Regions from separate parts of the Mucilaginibacter sp. P19 genome, predicted to be linked through region 2. Evidence: riboswitches for the same ligand, from Rfam matches in the RefSeq annotation. Region 2 holds a riboswitch; each other region holds the start of a gene.

Evidence for each region. A riboswitch is a leader RNA that binds a small molecule or an ion and turns the genes downstream of it on or off. The one in region 2 is predicted to bind S-adenosylmethionine.
Region 1: it holds a riboswitch for S-adenosylmethionine, as region 2 does, so the genes downstream of both, metH (methionine synthase) here and ACQ86K_RS06375 (TlpA disulfide reductase family protein) in region 2, are expected to answer to the same signal.
Region 3: it holds a riboswitch for S-adenosylmethionine, as region 2 does, so the genes downstream of both, ACQ86K_RS13985 (O-acetylhomoserine aminocarboxypropyltransferase/cysteine synthase family protein) here and ACQ86K_RS06375 (TlpA disulfide reductase family protein) in region 2, are expected to answer to the same signal.

Annotation. Positions count from the first base shown of each region.
Region 1 covers NZ_CP192586.1:6,597,063-6,602,709, forward strand. The annotation lists partial or broken gene metH (methionine synthase) at 1-3,206, opposite strand, end outside; SAM riboswitch class I at 3,411-3,520, opposite strand; gene ACQ86K_RS32535 (Bax inhibitor-1/YccA family protein) at 3,653-4,384, opposite strand; gene ACQ86K_RS32540 (hypothetical protein) at 4,532-5,098, opposite strand; gene murQ (N-acetylmuramic acid 6-phosphate etherase) at 5,201-5,647, opposite strand, start outside.
Region 2 covers NZ_CP192586.1:1,344,255-1,349,901, forward strand. The annotation lists gene ACQ86K_RS06365 (YybH family protein) at 1-209, shown strand, start outside; gene ACQ86K_RS06370 (isocitrate lyase/PEP mutase family protein) at 411-1,199, shown strand; SAM riboswitch class I at 1,503-1,616, shown strand; gene ACQ86K_RS06375 (TlpA disulfide reductase family protein) at 1,738-2,307, shown strand; gene ACQ86K_RS06380 (SusC/RagA family TonB-linked outer membrane protein) at 2,643-5,647, shown strand, end outside.
Region 3 covers NZ_CP192586.1:2,884,441-2,890,087, forward strand. The annotation lists gene mqnE (aminofutalosine synthase MqnE) at 1-1,013, opposite strand, end outside; gene ACQ86K_RS13975 (hypothetical protein) at 1,107-1,625, opposite strand; gene ACQ86K_RS13980 (trans-sulfuration enzyme family protein) at 1,722-2,837, shown strand; SAM riboswitch class I at 3,064-3,174, shown strand; gene ACQ86K_RS13985 (O-acetylhomoserine aminocarboxypropyltransferase/cysteine synthase family protein) at 3,421-4,740, shown strand; gene ACQ86K_RS13990 (homoserine O-acetyltransferase family protein) at 4,831-5,647, shown strand, end outside.

The DNA of each region.
Region 1 (5,647 bases), 1.5 Mb from region 2:
GCCGAAATAATCAGGCACACCGCTTTCTTTTGGTGCGATAAAATCTGACAAGGCATAATACGGATCATTCTTCACCTTTTCGGCCTGCTGGCGTAAGGTATGGATGCGATTTAAAACTGTTGTGCGATTTTCATCGGTATATAATTCAATATCATCACCTACGGCATTGGCCGGCCAGAAGCCAATTACACCTTTTGCGGTGAACAGTTTCTGGTCAACAATACGTTTCATCAATACCTGCGCATCATCAAATAGTTTTTTGGCTTCAACGCCTACAAACTTATCGTCAAAGATCTTCGGATAGCTGCCGCGAAGTTCCCAGGTATGGAAAAACGGCGTCCAGTCGATATAAGGCAGCAACTCTTCCAGCGGGAAATTCTCAAATACTTTGGTGCCTGTAAACGCGGGTTTCGGCGCCACATCGCCATCCAGGCTAATCTGGAATTTACCGGCACGGGCTTCTTCGATAGTTACAAAACGCTTGTCCGATTTTTTGTTGGCATGTGCCTCGCGGGCTTTGGCATATTCATCCTTAATGCCCTGGATATAGGCATCCCGGTTGTCCTTGCTCATTAGATTGCTGCAAACGGTAACGCTGCGCGAAGCATCCAAAACGTGAATGGCAGCCCCGGAGTATTGCGGCGCTACTTTTACGGCAGCGTGAATGCGCGACGTTGTAGCACCACCAATGATTAGCGGAATGGTAAAACCTTCGCGTTCCATTTCCTTGGCAAAGTGCACCATTTCATCAAGCGATGGGGTGATTAAACCACTTAACCCAATGATATCAACGTTTTGCTTTTTAGCCTCTTCAATAATGCGTTGCGCGGGCACCATCACCCCAAGGTCAATCACCTCAAAGTTGTTACAAGCCAGCACTACGCCAACTATATTTTTGCCGATATCATGTACATCGCCTTTTACGGTGGCCATTAACACCTTGCCGGCGTTGGCGCGCTGATCGGCATTTACGTTGTTCTTTTTTCTTCCTCAATAAAAGGCAGTAGGTAAGCCACAGCCTTTTTCATTACACGGGCTGATTTTACCACTTGTGGTAAAAACATTTTACCGGCACCGAACAAGTCGCCTACGATATTCATACCGTCCATCAACGGACCTTCAATAACCTCAAGGGGTTTGCTGTAGGCCTGGCGGGCTTCCTCCACATCGTCGTCAAGGTATTCAACAATGCCTTTTACCAGCGAGTGGGAGAGGCGCTCCTGAACGGTGCCTTTGCGCCATTCTTCGTCGCGTACTACTTCTTTGCCTTTACTTTTGATGGTGTCGGCAAACTCAACCAGGCGCTCGGTAGCATCCGGGCGGCGGTTAAGGAGTACATCTTCTACAAGCTCCAAAAGGTTTTTCGGAATTTCCTCGTAAACCTCCAGCATCCCGGCATTTACAATACCCATATCCATACCCGCTTTAATAGCATGGTACAGGAAAGCCGAGTGCATAGCCTCGCGCACGGTATTATTACCCCTGAACGAGAATGAAATATTACTCACACCGCCGCTCACTTTAGCGTGCGGCAGGTTTTGCTTGATCCAGCGGGTAGCTTCAATAAAATCAACCGCGTAATTATTATGTTCTTCCAGGCCGGTAGCAACTGTTAAGATGTTTGGGTCGAAAATAATATCCTGCGGGGGAATCCTACTTCGTTCACCAGTATATCGTATGACCGTTTACAGATCTCGATCCGGCGCTCCAGTGAATCGGCCTGACCGGTTTCGTCAAAGGCCATTACAACGGTAGCAGCGCCATAGCTTAAGATTTTCCGGGCCTGTTCCTTAAATTTTTCTTCGCCCTCTTTAAGGGAGATAGAGTTCACGATACCTTTTCCCTGTACGCATTTTAAACCAGCCTCAATCACCGTCCATTTGGATGAGTCGATCATAATAGGCAGTTTGGCAATATCCGGTTCAGAAGCAACCAGGTTCAGGAATTTTACCATCACAGCCTCCGAATCAATCATGCCCTCATCCATGTTAATATCGATGACCTGCGCGCCGCCTTCTACCTGTTGCAGAGCAACACTTAGAGCTGCCTCATAATCTTCGGCGAGGATCAATTTGGAAAACTTTGGTGAACCGGTGATATTGGTACGCTCACCCACATTAACAAAAATGCTTTCGGGTTTTATGGTAACGGATTCCAAACCGCTCAGGCGCATGTCCGGCTCAATTTCCGGAATGGGGCGGGGCGGATATTTGGCAGCCTTATCGGCAATACATTTAATATGCTCGGGCGTGGTACCGCAGCACCCACCAACTATATTAACCAGGCCGGCTTTGATAAAATCGTCAACCTGATGAGCGGTTTCATGCGGAGTTTCATCGTATTGACCAAACTCGTTGGGTAAGCCGGCGTTTGGATAGGCCGAAATAAATACACCTGCCTTTTCAGAAAGCTCGGCAAGGTGCGGACGCATTTCCCGCGCACCCAAAGCGCAGTTTAGGCCTACTGATAGCAGGTTGGCATGGCTTATCGAGTTCCAGAAAGCTTCGACAGTTTGCCCTGAAAGGGTACGGCCTGAAGCATCGGTAATGGTTCCTGAGATCATGATCCCGCCCGAATTCCTGAAAGCAGGAAAATCCTTGCCTGCAGCTTTACACTCCTGCTCATAACGTTTTATGGCAAACAGGGCTGCTTTTGCATTCAGGGTATCAAATATGGTTTCAACCAATAACAGGTGCGAACCACCGTCAACCAAACCGCGTACCTGGTCATAGTAGGCCTCGGCCAGATCATCAAAGGTAACGGCGCGATATCCGGGGTCGTTAACGTCTGGCGATAAGGAAGCAGTACGGTTGGTTGGCCCGATGGCACCGGCAACAAAGCGCGGCTTTTCGGGGGTGCGCCGGGTATATCTCGTCGGCTACTTCGCGGGCAATGCGTGCACCCTCGTAGCTTAGTTCATAAGCCAGTTCTTCCAGGTGATAATCGGCAAGGGAAATTACCTGTGTGCTGAAAGTGTTAGTTTCAATGATATCCGCACCGGCATCCAGGTATTCGGCATGGATGGCTTTGATAATATCAGGGCGCGTGATATTGAGCAGGTCGTTATTGCCCTGCAGGTCGCTATGATGATCGCGAAAACGCTCGCCACGAAAATCCTTCTCCGTGAGCTGGTACCTTTGAATCATGGTACCCATTGCTCCGTCAATCACCAGGATGCGTTTCTGTAATTCTTTTCTAATGTCCATTTTTTGAGATGTGAGATATGAGATATAAGATGTGAGACCTTGGCAAAAAGTCTTTGCCAGATCCTTAAATCTTTAATCCCATATATCTGATAAAAAGACACTAAACAGGCAATTGGAAAAAGCAGATGCTATCTCAAATCTCACGTCTAATATCTCAAATCTAAATACAGCTTATCTCGAAAAGTCGGGTGTTGTTATGACTTTCGCTTATCTGTCCGGGCGCGTAATTGCCGCCTGGTAGAATGTAGCACCTTGTGAAGCACAGGTTGCTAAGACATCGCAGGGTCTAATCCCTCCGTCTTTCTCCATAAGCACTGCAAAGTTGCGCAATAAAGTTATCATTTGCAAGTGTATAACGTACGCTAAATATCATAGCTAAGCCACATTGTTAAACAAAAAAGCCGCCTTTTGCGGAGGCAGCTTTATGATTGAATTTCTTAATGAGATTATCTTCTTCTGCCGAATAAACGGAGGATCATCAGGAAAAGGTTGATAAAATCAAGATACAAAGTTAAACCGCCTAAAAGGGCCATTTTGCTTGTTGATGACGTGCCATATTCAAGACCGGCTCCTATGCGTTTTAGTTTTTGAACGTCGTAAGCTGTTAGTCCAACAAATACGGCGATGCCAACATAGCTAATGATGTATTCTAACTGGGAGCTATGCATAAACATATTAAATAATGATGCCACAATAATACCAATGAGCCCCATCATCATAATCGATCCAAATTTGGTCAGATCTGTGTTGGTGGTATACCCGGCTACAGCCATTATACCGAAAACAACTGAGGTTGTAATAAATACGCCAAGTACCGAACTTTCTGTAAATACTCTTAGTATATAGCTTAAGCTAATGCCCATAACTGCAGAAAATGCAATGAATAGCAATGCTGCAACACCGTATGATAAACGGTTAAAGCCAAATGATATAATTAGTACGAAAGCGAGCGGTGCAAACATTACAATAGTACCTAAGCCAGTATTGCCACCTGTTGCCGGGTCCCTAAGCATTTCATATAATGCCTGGTTGCCTGAAAATATGAACGCGCATAAAGCCGAAAGGCCCAGTGCGACAAACATCCACATAAATACATTAGCTATGAATTTGCGGGATGCATCCTGTTCATTTAATTGTATTACGTTTTTATAAACGTATTCGGGATCTTTAAATTCCATTTTGTGTTAAAAATTATAGTACGAATATATAAATAAAAGGTGAATGCAGCATGAAGAAAGGTGCAAGACTATTAGAGTCAAGAGGCAAGAAGAAGTCTGGCTACCTGTTGGCGCTTTCCTGGCTCTTGACTTCTTGAATCTTGATTCTCAATTCAATCTCCTCATCAACTGCTCCTCCACTTTTTTGAAAACCTGTATGGGTTTCAGGGTACGCCAGCCAATGCTATCGAGTTCGCCGCCAAAATTGATGTAATAGTCGATATTGCTGTGTTTAAATTCGTCTATCACGTGTTCGCGGAAGTTGATGCCTGCTATCCAGCCGTCCTCTACATCCTGGAACCACTCTTCGTAATAGCAATCATCGCTTGAATGAAAGTTGAGTACGTTTTCGCCGATCAGGATAAAATGAGTGATGCCATTATCTATCATCAGGTCGAGCAGCTCACGCTTCAGCATCATAATGTCGTTATTGATGGCATCATTCCATTCACCTATCAGCTCAATAATTGTGTAGCCTTTATCATAATCGGCAAAAAGCACTTTTAAATAAAGGGTATTGGAGCCGAATGAGTCCCATTGCGGGTGCAGCAGGTAATTGTATACCTGCTTGTCAAATTCAAATTCGCTGTATTCTGTCGCATAAAAAGGCGAAAACTCATCTTCCGATGCCACGTAATCGTCTCTCCAGCGGTAATATGGTTCAATATCGTGCATGTTTTTGATTTCAAATTGTCTGAACCCGAATTTTTTGAATTTGAGAATTTATCGAATACAAGCATCTTCAAATTTCCAAATCAACACATCTTCAAATTCAGTTTATTTTTTTAAATAATGATCAACAGCGCTTCGTACGCTGCCGTATTGTTTCAGTAACCCGGCTGCTTCCTCTTCGTTCAGCCCGGTTTCGTCCATTACCATGCGGGTGCCCCTGTTCACCAATTTGTGGTTGCTTAACTGCATGTCAACCATTCTGTTCCCTTTTACACGGCCAAGCTGGATCATGACACTTGTGCTCAGCATATTTAAAACTAATTTTTGTGCGGTACCGGCCTTCATGCGGGTCGACCCGGTTAAAAACTCAGGGCCTGTTACTACTTCAACCGGGTACTGCGCCACAGCCGCTACCGGGCTGCCGCTGTTACAAACAATACAGCCGGTAACTAAATTATGCTCATTAGCCGTTTTTAAGCCGCCGATCACATACGGTGTAGTGCCCGAAGCGGCTATGCCAACAACTACGTCTTTATCATTAATGTCGAAAGC
Region 2 (5,647 bases):
GCGCTGTGCCCGGAGTAATGGAAATCAAAACAGTTTACTGTCTGCAATCAGGCGATGTAGCGGTCGGCCGATCGGAGTGGAGCATTACCGACAATGGCAAAACACAGATTGCCGCAAAAGGGATAGAGTTAATGAAACAACAATCCGACGGCAGCTGGAAAATTGTCATCGATCACGCATTCGGAGCCGAAGCTAATCTCGTAGCCTGATTTAAATTCAGAAACAATAATGGCCGGTTTACCCGGCCATTATTGTTTCACCTTTCACCTTTCACCTTTCACCTTTCACCTTTCACCTTTCACCTTTCACCTTTCACCTTTCACCTTTCACCTTTCACTAATCTCTTCCGTTTTATACAATTTTTAGAAAAATGCTCAAGCTAATTTTGAGCATAAAATAAACACAAAAACATGAAAAATAGATTCAATGAATTTTTAGCGCTGCATCATAAAACCGAACCTTTGCAGATTGGCAATGTATGGAACGCTCAAAGCGCGCAGGTTTATGATAAGTTAAACTTTGAGGCAATTGGCACGTCAAGTGCCGCTGTAGCAAGCTCATTAGGCTTTGCAGATGGCGAAGAAATGAGTTTTGATGATTACCTGTTTGTAATCAAAAGGATAGCGGCAACATCATCGGCCATGTTAACTGTGGACCTGGAGGGAGGTTATGGTGATACAGCGGAAGTAATCTGCGATAATATCACAAAGCTATATGATATCGGCGTTGTGGGTATTAATATAGAGGATTCGATAGTGATGGATGGCAAGCGAAGTATCGTTGATGCAAATGAGTTTGCCATGAAGCTTAAACAGATCACCGAACTGTTGGCTAAAGTAGGTGTACAGGTGTTTATAAATGTGAGAGCCGATTCCTTCCTGCTTGGTTTACCTAACGCGTTGGAAGATGCTTTAACCCGCACTAAGCTTTACCAGGATACAGGTGTGCATGGTTTGTTTTTTCCCTGTATCACCCAAACAACAGATATTGAACAAATAACAGCCTTATCGCGCCTTCCGGTTAGCGTAATGTGCATGCCCGGACTTCCGGATTTTAAAGCGTTACAAAATGCCGGTGTTAAAAGGATCAGTGCAGGTCCGTTTTTAAACATGAACATTTACCGGTCACTGGAAAATTTGATCGAAAAAATAACAACCGAAAATAGCTTTGCAGCCCTTTTTAACGGGACTGCCAGTTAACAGGCGAATAAAAGTGCTAAATAATTAAAAAGCTAATTGTCTTGTTTTATCTTATTATAAGGTAGTTTAATAATCTGCAAAACAAGTTTAGGTTAAAGTCCCGGCAGCGAACGTTAGGGACTTTTGTTGTTATGGAATTTATCTTCAAAAAGTTTCAGCTAATCCAATCAGTAAACAAATTCTGTAAATAAGCCTGCAGAACTTTAAAGTGTTAATTCATTTTATTGCAATAATTATATAAAGTCTATGGTTTTAGTAGAATTTATATATATTTGCATCGTCAAATCGGTTCTTTGAATATTTTAATTATCAAGAAAGACTGAGGGAAAGGCCCTGTGATGTCTTAGCAACCTGTAAGCCCACTGTTATAAAGGTGCTAATTCCTGTCTGCCCAAAATAGGGTAGAAAAGATAATGTAATACGCTATGGCCTTGTATAGTGCAAGGTGTTGTATACTTCTTTTCCCTCTTCATTTTTCTTGCTAATTAAAATATTGAAAATATCACCGGGATGATATTACGGTTTAACCTGTATAGCAATGAACATTAAACAATTACTTTTTACCTGTTTGCTTTTCATAACAACATTGCCGGCTGTTGCGCAGACCACCAAGGCAATTGATCCGACAGCTGACGACCGCGGTTATATCATAAAAACCGGTGATCTTGCTCCTGCCGATTTTGAGCTCGTATTGACCAATGGTACAAAAACTTCTTTAACGAAGTTGCGTGGTAAGGTGGTTATCCTGCAGTTTACCGCAAGCTGGTGCAGCGTATGCAGAGAAGAAATGCCGCATTTGGAAAAAGAGATCTGGCAGACTTATAAAGATAAAGGCCTTGTTTTAATAGGCGTTGACCGCGATGAACCGCTCAACAAAGTAAAAAGTTTTCACCAGGTCATGAATATAAGCTATCCGTTGGCACTCGATCCTGGTGCTGAGATTTTTGGCCGGTTTGCCAGCAAAAAGAGCGGTGTTACCCGCAATGTGGTTATCGATCGGGATGGGAAAATTGTTTACCTCACCCGCTTGTACGATAAACAGGAATTTGCATCCATGTTAAAAGCTGTGGACGCTTTGGTAAACAACAAAACAGCGTCTATCAATTAAAAAGAATCTATCAGTACTTATTTAATACCCGTTTTATGAAAACAGAATCTACTTTTTTACACAAGAAAACTTTCGTTTCGGAAAGCCAGTCAATCTGCAAATCCTTCTGTCTCAATATGCAAAGCATGCATTGTTGCTGTTAATCATTTACAGCATGCATGGTGTTTAAATGCGGGCTTGCTGCAGCTTGTCTTAGCTTAATAATTACCATCCCCTAATCAATTCTTTACAGTTACGATAGGCTTATGAGCCGGGCAAATTATGCCCGCTAAGGCGATAGCCATGTCTTTTGTACTGGTAAAGGCATCAAAAATTAATCTCAATTATTAATTATCATGTTAAAAATTTACAAGCTATTACTGGCAATTATATTGCCTTTTATTCTCGTCCAGACGGTTGCGGGGCAATCCGTTAAAATTAGCGGAGTGGTAACCGCCAAATCCGATGGGTTGCCGTTGCCGGGCGTTAGCGTATCTGTTAAAGGTAAAACCACGGGTGCACAAACCAATGTTGATGGTAAGTTTATCATCAACGCCAATGTTAATGATGTGCTTAGGGTTAGCTACATTGGCTTTACAACCCAGGAGATCCCGATTACGCAAGGAATAACTACCTTAAACGTGGTTTTGGTTGAAGCACCAAATTCTCTGAATGAGGTAGTGATAACGGCCCTCAATATCTCAAAGGATAAAAAATCGCTTGGATATGCAGTACAAGGGCTTAAATCGAAAGATATCTCTGAAGCTAAGGAAACCAATTTTGTTAACGCGCTCACAGGTAAAATTGCCGGTGTGCAGGTTACCAACAGCCAGGGCGATATGGGCTCATCCCGTATCATTATCCGTGGAGAAACGTCTATCTCACGGGAAAATCAACCTTTATTTGTAGTTGACGGGGTTATTGTTGATAATAGCCAGTTTTTGGGCACTAATGGTTCAAGAGATTTCTCCAATGCCATTTCTGATTTAAATTCTGAAGACATTGAATCGGTAAGTGTATTGAAAGGCCCGAATGCAGCTGCGCTTTATGGTTCACGTGCAGCCGCGGGTGTTATCCTCATCCGCACTAAAACAGGCAAAGGGGCAAAAGGATTAGGTGTTACTATAAACTCCAATACCAGCTTTTCAAACGTACAGGTATTGCCCGAATATCAAAATCAATATGGTCAAGGCTCAAATGGGAAATTCAGCTATGTAGATGGTAAAGGCGGCGGCGTTAACGATGGTGTTGACGAAAGCTGGGGCCCTGCTTTGGATGGTTCACTGATTCCACAGTTTTATTCAAATGGGCAGGCCGTACCTTTCGTGGCACACCCCGACAACGTAAAAGATTTTTTTAAAACCGGTGTAACACTCAATAATGGCATTGCTATTGCGAGCAGCAGCGATAAAAGCGATTTCAGGTTATCCTATAATAACCTGCACCAAACCGGTATTGTACCCAATACCTCACAAGGCCGTAACTCTTTTGCTTTAAACTCAAGCTATCGTATCAACAATAAATTGACCGTTAATACAATTGTTGATTACAGTAAAGATGATGCTGATAACCTGCCTGGTGCATATGGAAAACGTGCAACCAGCACCATGCTGCAGTTTACCTGGTTTGGCCGCCAGGTTGATATCAACAGGCTTAAAAATTACAAGGATGCCAATGGTAATACCTTTAACTGGAATAATAGTTACTATAGCAACCCATACTGGCTGGCTTATGAAAACACAGTAGACCAACACAAAAATCACCTGATAGGTAGTATCGAGCTGAATTACAAAATCATTGACGGTCTATCAGCAAACTTCCGTACCGGTACCGATTATTATAATGACCGGCGTAAGATTAAAGTAGCCTACGGCACCAATGGAACACCGTTTGGCTCATACGAAGAGGATGCTTACAGCGTAAACGAAAATAACACCGAAGCCAGGTTGCAATACACTAAAAAGCTGAATAACGATTTTTCGCTTGATGTATTTGGTGGTGGTAACATAGCTGTGAGGACGACCGAAAATAATGATCAGTTGGCTCCGAAACTTGCAGTTGCTGGCTTGTACACGCTGAGCAACTCCCGCGATCCACTGGTCTCTACAAATTACTATGGGAAACTTAAAACCTATAGCTATTTTGGTTCGGCACAGCTTGGTTTCAGAAATTACGCGTTCATCAACTTCACAACCCGTAATGATTGGTCGTCAAGTTTACCGGCAGATGCCTTGTCATATTTCTATCCCTCCGTAAATGGCAGTTTAATATTATCTGAAGCATTAGGCATTAAAAGCGATGTACTTAGTTATGCTAAATTAAGAGGTGGGTGGTCAAAAGTAGGTAAGGCGACAGATCCATTTCAGTTAATTAACGTTTATACATCTTCAAACCTCTTTGGCTCAAATCCGCAACAGAGTATATCTAATATTGATCTGAACGATCATCTTAAGCCTGAAACCACTACATCGGCAGAGGCCGGTTTTGAATTAGGCTTTTTCCATGATCGCGTACATTTAGATGTAAGTGCTTATAACACCAACAGTATTAACCAGATCCTAACCGTACAGGTAAGTTCATCAACCGGTTTCAGCCAAAAAGTAATAAACGGTGGCCGTCTTAATAACAAAGGTATCGAGGTTCAGTTAGGTGTTACGCCAATTAAATCAAATGGATTTACCTGGGACATAACTACAAATTACTCGTTAAACCGTAGTAAAGTAGCTTCGCTTGATGCCGATGGCCGCTTACAGAGTGTGGTATTAGGCACTGATCGTACAGTGCAGGTTTTAGCATCGCTTGGTCAGCCTTATGGTGCTTTGTATGGTACCGCATACACACGTAATGCTTCAGGTCAGATTATTATCGACGCTAATGGTACACCTGTATTTAATACCACCAAACGTTATTTAGGTAAATTCACTCCAAATTGGTTGGGAAGCATCAATAACAGCTTCTCCTACAAAGGGATTAACCTGAGCTTTTTGGTTGATGCACGTTTTGGCGGATCCATTTATTCAAACACCAACCGTACAGGTACTTATACCGGCGTGTTGGCTTCTACCTTACCTGGCCGTGGCGCTGCTAACGGAGGCTTAAGTTACTATTACCCGGGCAACAATACTTCGGCTGCTGCTGTGCAGGTTACCGGTGCAGCCCCTGCGGGTGTAACCGTTTATAATGATGGTATGATATTTAAAGGCGTTAAGGCCGATGGTTCGCCAAATACCACTATTATCCCTGCGCAATCATATTACAAAGGCTTTACCAATATTGACGAAGCATTTGTTTACGATGCCTCATACATCAAGCTTCGCGAAGTAAAACTGGGATACTCTTTACCTGCTAAATGGGTGAATAA
Region 3 (5,647 bases), 1.5 Mb from region 2:
ATTGAGTAGATTTTGGTGGTATCATCTAATGTTCCATCAATATCATCTACGCCAAAATTAAGCGAAAGTTGCGCGGTAGTACGGCTGATCATAGCCCAGTAAGCTTTAATATGATCAAAGTTATCCAGGTAGATGCGGGCTACGGCGTAGTTTCGCAAGTCTTCAATCACTGAAACCTCGGGCACGTGCGACATCTGGTTATCCTTATTACGGAACTTAAGCGGAATGAATGTCTGGAAACCGCCTGTTTTGTCCTGCAACTGGCGTAAACGCTCCATGTGGTCGACACGGTGTTTATATGCTTCAATATGCCCGTAAAGCATGGTAGCGTTTGAACGGCCGCCAAGCTTGTGCCATTCTTCATGAATAGCCAACCACTGATCGGCAGTACATTTATCTTTCGAGATCTGGTCCCTTATTTCGGGATCAAAAATTTCAGCGCCACCGCCGGGGATTGAATCCAGGCCTGCTTCCTGCATCAGGCGCATGCCTGTGGCGTAATCAATTTTGGCTTTTTTAAAGATGTAGTGATATTCAACCGGGGTTAATGCCTTAATATGCAATTCCGGGCGATGCGCGCGGATGCGGGCGAAAAGTTCCTGGTAAAAAGGCACATCATATTGCGGCAGCACACCACCTACAATGTGAACCTCGGTAACCGGTTCGCCATCATATTTGGTAACCATGTTGAACATTTCATCCATGGTGTACTCCCACCCTTCCGCCTTTTGTTTCAGCAGTCGCGAGTATGAACAAAATTTGCAGTCGTAAACGCAAAGGTTGGTGGGCTCAATATGAAAATTACGGTTGAAATAAGTTTTATCGCCGTGGCGTTCCTCGCGGATGTAATTAGCCAAAGTGCCAAGATAGCCAAGTTCGCCCTGCTCATAAAGCAAAACGCCTTCATCAAAAGTGATGCGTTGTTTGTCAAGAACTTTTTGAGCAATATGCTTTAAATCAGCAGATAAATTCGGATCGTTAAGTAAAAACTGTAAATTATCTGAATTATGCATCAATTAAAAATTTGGTCAAAGGTACTAAAAAGCACAAAAGTAATATGCGTTATGACACATATCGGCCAAATTTCACGGTAAATTACATTAAAGTTACAGAGCCTTGATCTCGCTTATGGAGATGCCTATCGCGCAATCATCCTGGCAACCATTAGGTACATAACTGGCTCCTGATATCATGCCATTATTATTGGTTTCAAAATAAATGGTATTCTTTTTCTTATCTGCAGATAGCCATTCGTTCTTTGCTTTCTGGTAAACTTGGTCGAGGGTTATTGATGCAGCACCTGAACTGTGCTGTTTTAACGAAGTTTTATCCTCATGCCATTGTTCCCTGATAGTTTTAACAGGGGGTATATTTGCAGTTTTATATTCCAAAACATACGATAAAAAATCCCTCGCTGTAACAACCCCATTTTGAACAGTAATCTCCGTTTCAGAACCATAACCGAAAACTGAACCGGCGTTAACAGTATAAGTGTATGAATTTTTGCTTTCGGCCTTAAAGTTTTGCCATGCTTTATAGCTTTTGTCATAAGCGGTATCATTAGCATCTTTTTTACAGGCAGATAGCCCAATAATAACAAACAGGAAGATAAGGCACTTTTTCATGCGGTTTGGCTTTTAAACCTATTCGGCAAAAAATATAAAAACGCTACAGCTAATAACAAATATTCTTGTTTATTTTGGGCGATAACACATTATGCCATGAAAATTGAAACTATAGCCATACACGCCGGTAACCATGTTGATGAAGCAACAAGGGCCGTTATACAACCCATTATTATGTCAACCACGTTTGAGCGCGGTGAGGATGGCGGTTTTCCGGCAGGTTATATTTACAGTCGCTCATCGAACCCCAATCGTCACGCATTGGAGCATGTGCTGGCCAAGTTAGAGGGAGGTGTTGAAGCAGCTTCCTTTTCATCAGGTAATGCGGCCGGGATGTCGGTATTTCAATCATTGGAGCCTGGCACGCACATTATCGCTCCTGATGATATGTATCATGGCTTACGTAATCAGCTTAAAACCCTTTTTGCCGGCATCCTTACCTTCGATTTTATTGATGTAAACGATACCGGGGTTTTACAACAGCACATCAAGCCCGAAACAGGTTTGATCTGGATAGAAACACCATCGAACCCCCTGCTTAAAATAACCGATATTAAAAGGGTGGTTGCTATTGCCAAAGCAAAAGGCATTAAAGTTTTGTGCGATAATACATTTGCCACCCCTATGTGCCAGCGACCAATTGAGCTGGGCGCGGATATGGTTATGCACTCAGCCACTAAATATTTTGGCGGACACAGCGACCTGATGGGCGGCGTTTTGATTACTGCAGAGAACAACGATTGGTGGATAAAAATTCGCCAGGTGCAGGAAATGGGCGGCGCTATCCCCTCGCCTATGGATTGTTATTACCTGGTACGCAGCATCAAAACCCTGCCATATCGCGTAAAGGGCCATGTACAAAACGCTCAATTACTTGCCGAATATCTTGAACAGCACCCTCATGTTGAACAGGTAATGTATCCCGGTTTACCATCGCATCCACAGCATGATATAGCTAAAGATCAGATGCTGGCTTTTGGCGGTATGTTATCCTTTACTATTAAAGGCGATGAGAATGACACGCATAACATTATTAATAAGCTTAAATTGTTCATCAAAGCTACCAGCCTTGGTGGTGTTGAAAGCCTAATAGAACACCGCGCTACTGTTGAAGGGCCGGATACCAAAACACCACGAAACCTGCTAAGGGTTTCCGTTGGATTGGAGCATATCGATGATTTAATAGCTGATATGGAGCAGGCCCTTGCTTAGGCCTTTTAAGGTAAATAAGGTAAAAGGATAAAGGTTAAAGGCGAAAGGTAGCTGCATTTGTCTAAGCTTAAAATTGTTCTCGAATGAACCTTTTGCCTTTGGCCTTTTACGTTTAACCTTAAAAAGAAATAAAATTTGGTATATTACCTCACAATCCCTTATATTCGCAACATTATTTGGTAGTGATACCAACGTCGATCAATCCTCCGCACATAGTTCGGGTGTTGATTTATAAAGAAGCGGCGAGAGATCAGGCTCAATGACCCGCTGGCAACCCTTCAATGTTGAAGAAGGTGCCAATTCCTGTCCCGGCAAATAACACCGGGGAATATAAATTTATAACCATGAAAAGTTTAATTAAATTTACGCAACGCAACACTTTTTACACCGCAAACGGTAACATACAACGTATTAGCTCCCCTATTGGCTGTATTTGTATGTGTTGCTGCTGTTGATGCTTAGCAAGCTCCTGTTTTTCATTCTCTGAAAAAAGCGTGTTTTTAAACCGGTTGTTTTTAAACCGGCTTTCCAAATTCATCTAAACATTCAAAATCTAAATTAAACACATTAAAAAATTACAACTATGTCTGCCTTAAAATTCGAAACCTTACAATTGCATGCCGGCCAGGAAGTTGATCCAACAACAGGTTCACGCGCTGTGCCCATTTATCAAACTACTTCATACGTATTCAACAGCGCCGAACATGGCGCAAATTTATTTGCATTAAAGGAGTTTGGTAATATCTATACCCGCATTATGAACCCTACTACCGATGTGTTTGAAAAACGCATCGCGGCGTTAGAGGGCGGTGTAGCTGCGCTGGCAACAGCCTCTGGCCAGGCATCCCAATTCCTTGCCCTTAATAATATTTTACAGGTTGGCGATAACTTTGTTACTTCACCTTTCCTATATGGCGGTACTTACAATCAGTTTAAAGTAGCTTTCAAACGCCTGGGTATCGAAGTACGCTTTGCCAAAGATGATACTGCGGCCAGTATCGAGGCGCTTATTGATGATAAAACAAAGGCCATTTTCCTGGAAACCATTGGTAACCCGGGCTTTACCATTGCCGATTTTGAAAAGGTGAGCGAAGTTGCCAAAAGACATGACCTGCCATTAATTGTTGATAATACTTTCGGTGCCGGTGGTTACCTCTTCCGCCCTATTGAACATGGCGCTGATGTGGTTGTTGAGTCAACAACCAAATGGATTGGCGGACATGGTACCAGTATTGGCGGCGTCATTATTGATGCAGGCAATTACAATTGGGGTAACGGTAAGTTTCCGCAATTCACTGAACCATCTGAGGGGTACCACGGGTTGATATTTAACGATGTATTTGGCATTGGAGGCCCGTTTGGCAATATCCAGTTTATTATCCGCGCCCGTGTTGAGGGATTAAGGGATTTCGGCCCGTCGCAAGCTCCGTTCAATTCATGGTTGAATATCCAGGGACTTGAAACACTTTCTCTGCGTGTGCAACGTCACGTTGATAATGCCCTGCAACTGGCCAAATGGCTGGAGCAGCACCCACAGGTGGCAAGTGTAAATTACCCGGGACTGGAATCATCGCCATATCATGAGCTGGCTAAAAAATATTTAAAGAATGGTTTCGGTGGCGTATTGTCATTCGAGATTAAGGGGAGTAAAGAGCAGGCTAGCAGATTGATCAACAACCTGAAACTGGTTAGTCATTTAGCCAATGTGGGCGATGCAAAAACGCTCATCATACAACCATCAGCAACAACACATCAGCAATTATCTGATGAAGAGCAATTATCGGCCGGTGTTACGCCAGCTTCATTGCGAGTGGCTGTTGGTATTGAGCATATTGACGATATCAAAGCTGATTTTGAGCAGGCTTTTGCAAAAATCAAGCAAGGTGAGGGTGAGTTAGTTTAATAATGTATAGTTTTTTTAAGTGATATAGTAAACGTTATTGCAGGTTGCAGCCGGAAATACCGGTTGCACCTGAAATAACAAAACAACAGAATGAACGCAGAGATATTTAAATACACTAATACTTTTGAATTTGAATCGGGCCGTACAATTGAAGGTTTAGAAATAGGTTTTCACACTTATGGCCGGTTAAATAAGGAGAAAAATAATGTTGTTTGGGTTTGCCATGCGCTTACTGCCAACAGCGATGTATTTGACTGGTGGAAAGGGCTTATTGGCGAGGGTTATTTTTTTAACCCGGAAGAGCATTTTATAGTTTGCGCCAATATTTTGGGTTCTCCTTACGGCACTACAAGTCCGTTGAGCATTAACCCGGTTACCGGCCAGCCATATTATCTTTCATATCCCCAGTTTACTACAAGGGATATGGTTAAAGCGCACCAGTTGCTTGCCCAGCATTTAAACATCAATAATATCAGTGTATTAATTGGAGGTTCGTTAGGTGGCCAACAGGCTATGGAATGGGCTATTATTGAGCCAGAGCGGATCAAAAATCTGATCCTGATAGCTACCAACGCCAAGCACTCGCCATGGGGCATCGCCTTTAACGAGTCGCAGCGTTTAGCTATCACAACCGACCGCACCTTTTACAGCAATACGCCCGAAGGCGGTCAGAAAGGCTTAAAAGCTGCGCGCAGTATCGCGCTTTTAAGTTATCGTACTTATAAAACTTACGGCATTACCCAACAGGAAGAAGCCGACGATGTGCAGGACAATTTCCGTTCTTCATCGTACCAAAATTACCAGGGGCAAAAGCTGGTGAACCGCTTTAACGCCTATAGTTATTGGTACCTGACCAAAGTGATGGACTCACACAATGTGGGCCGGGGCCGTCACGGTGTAGATAAAG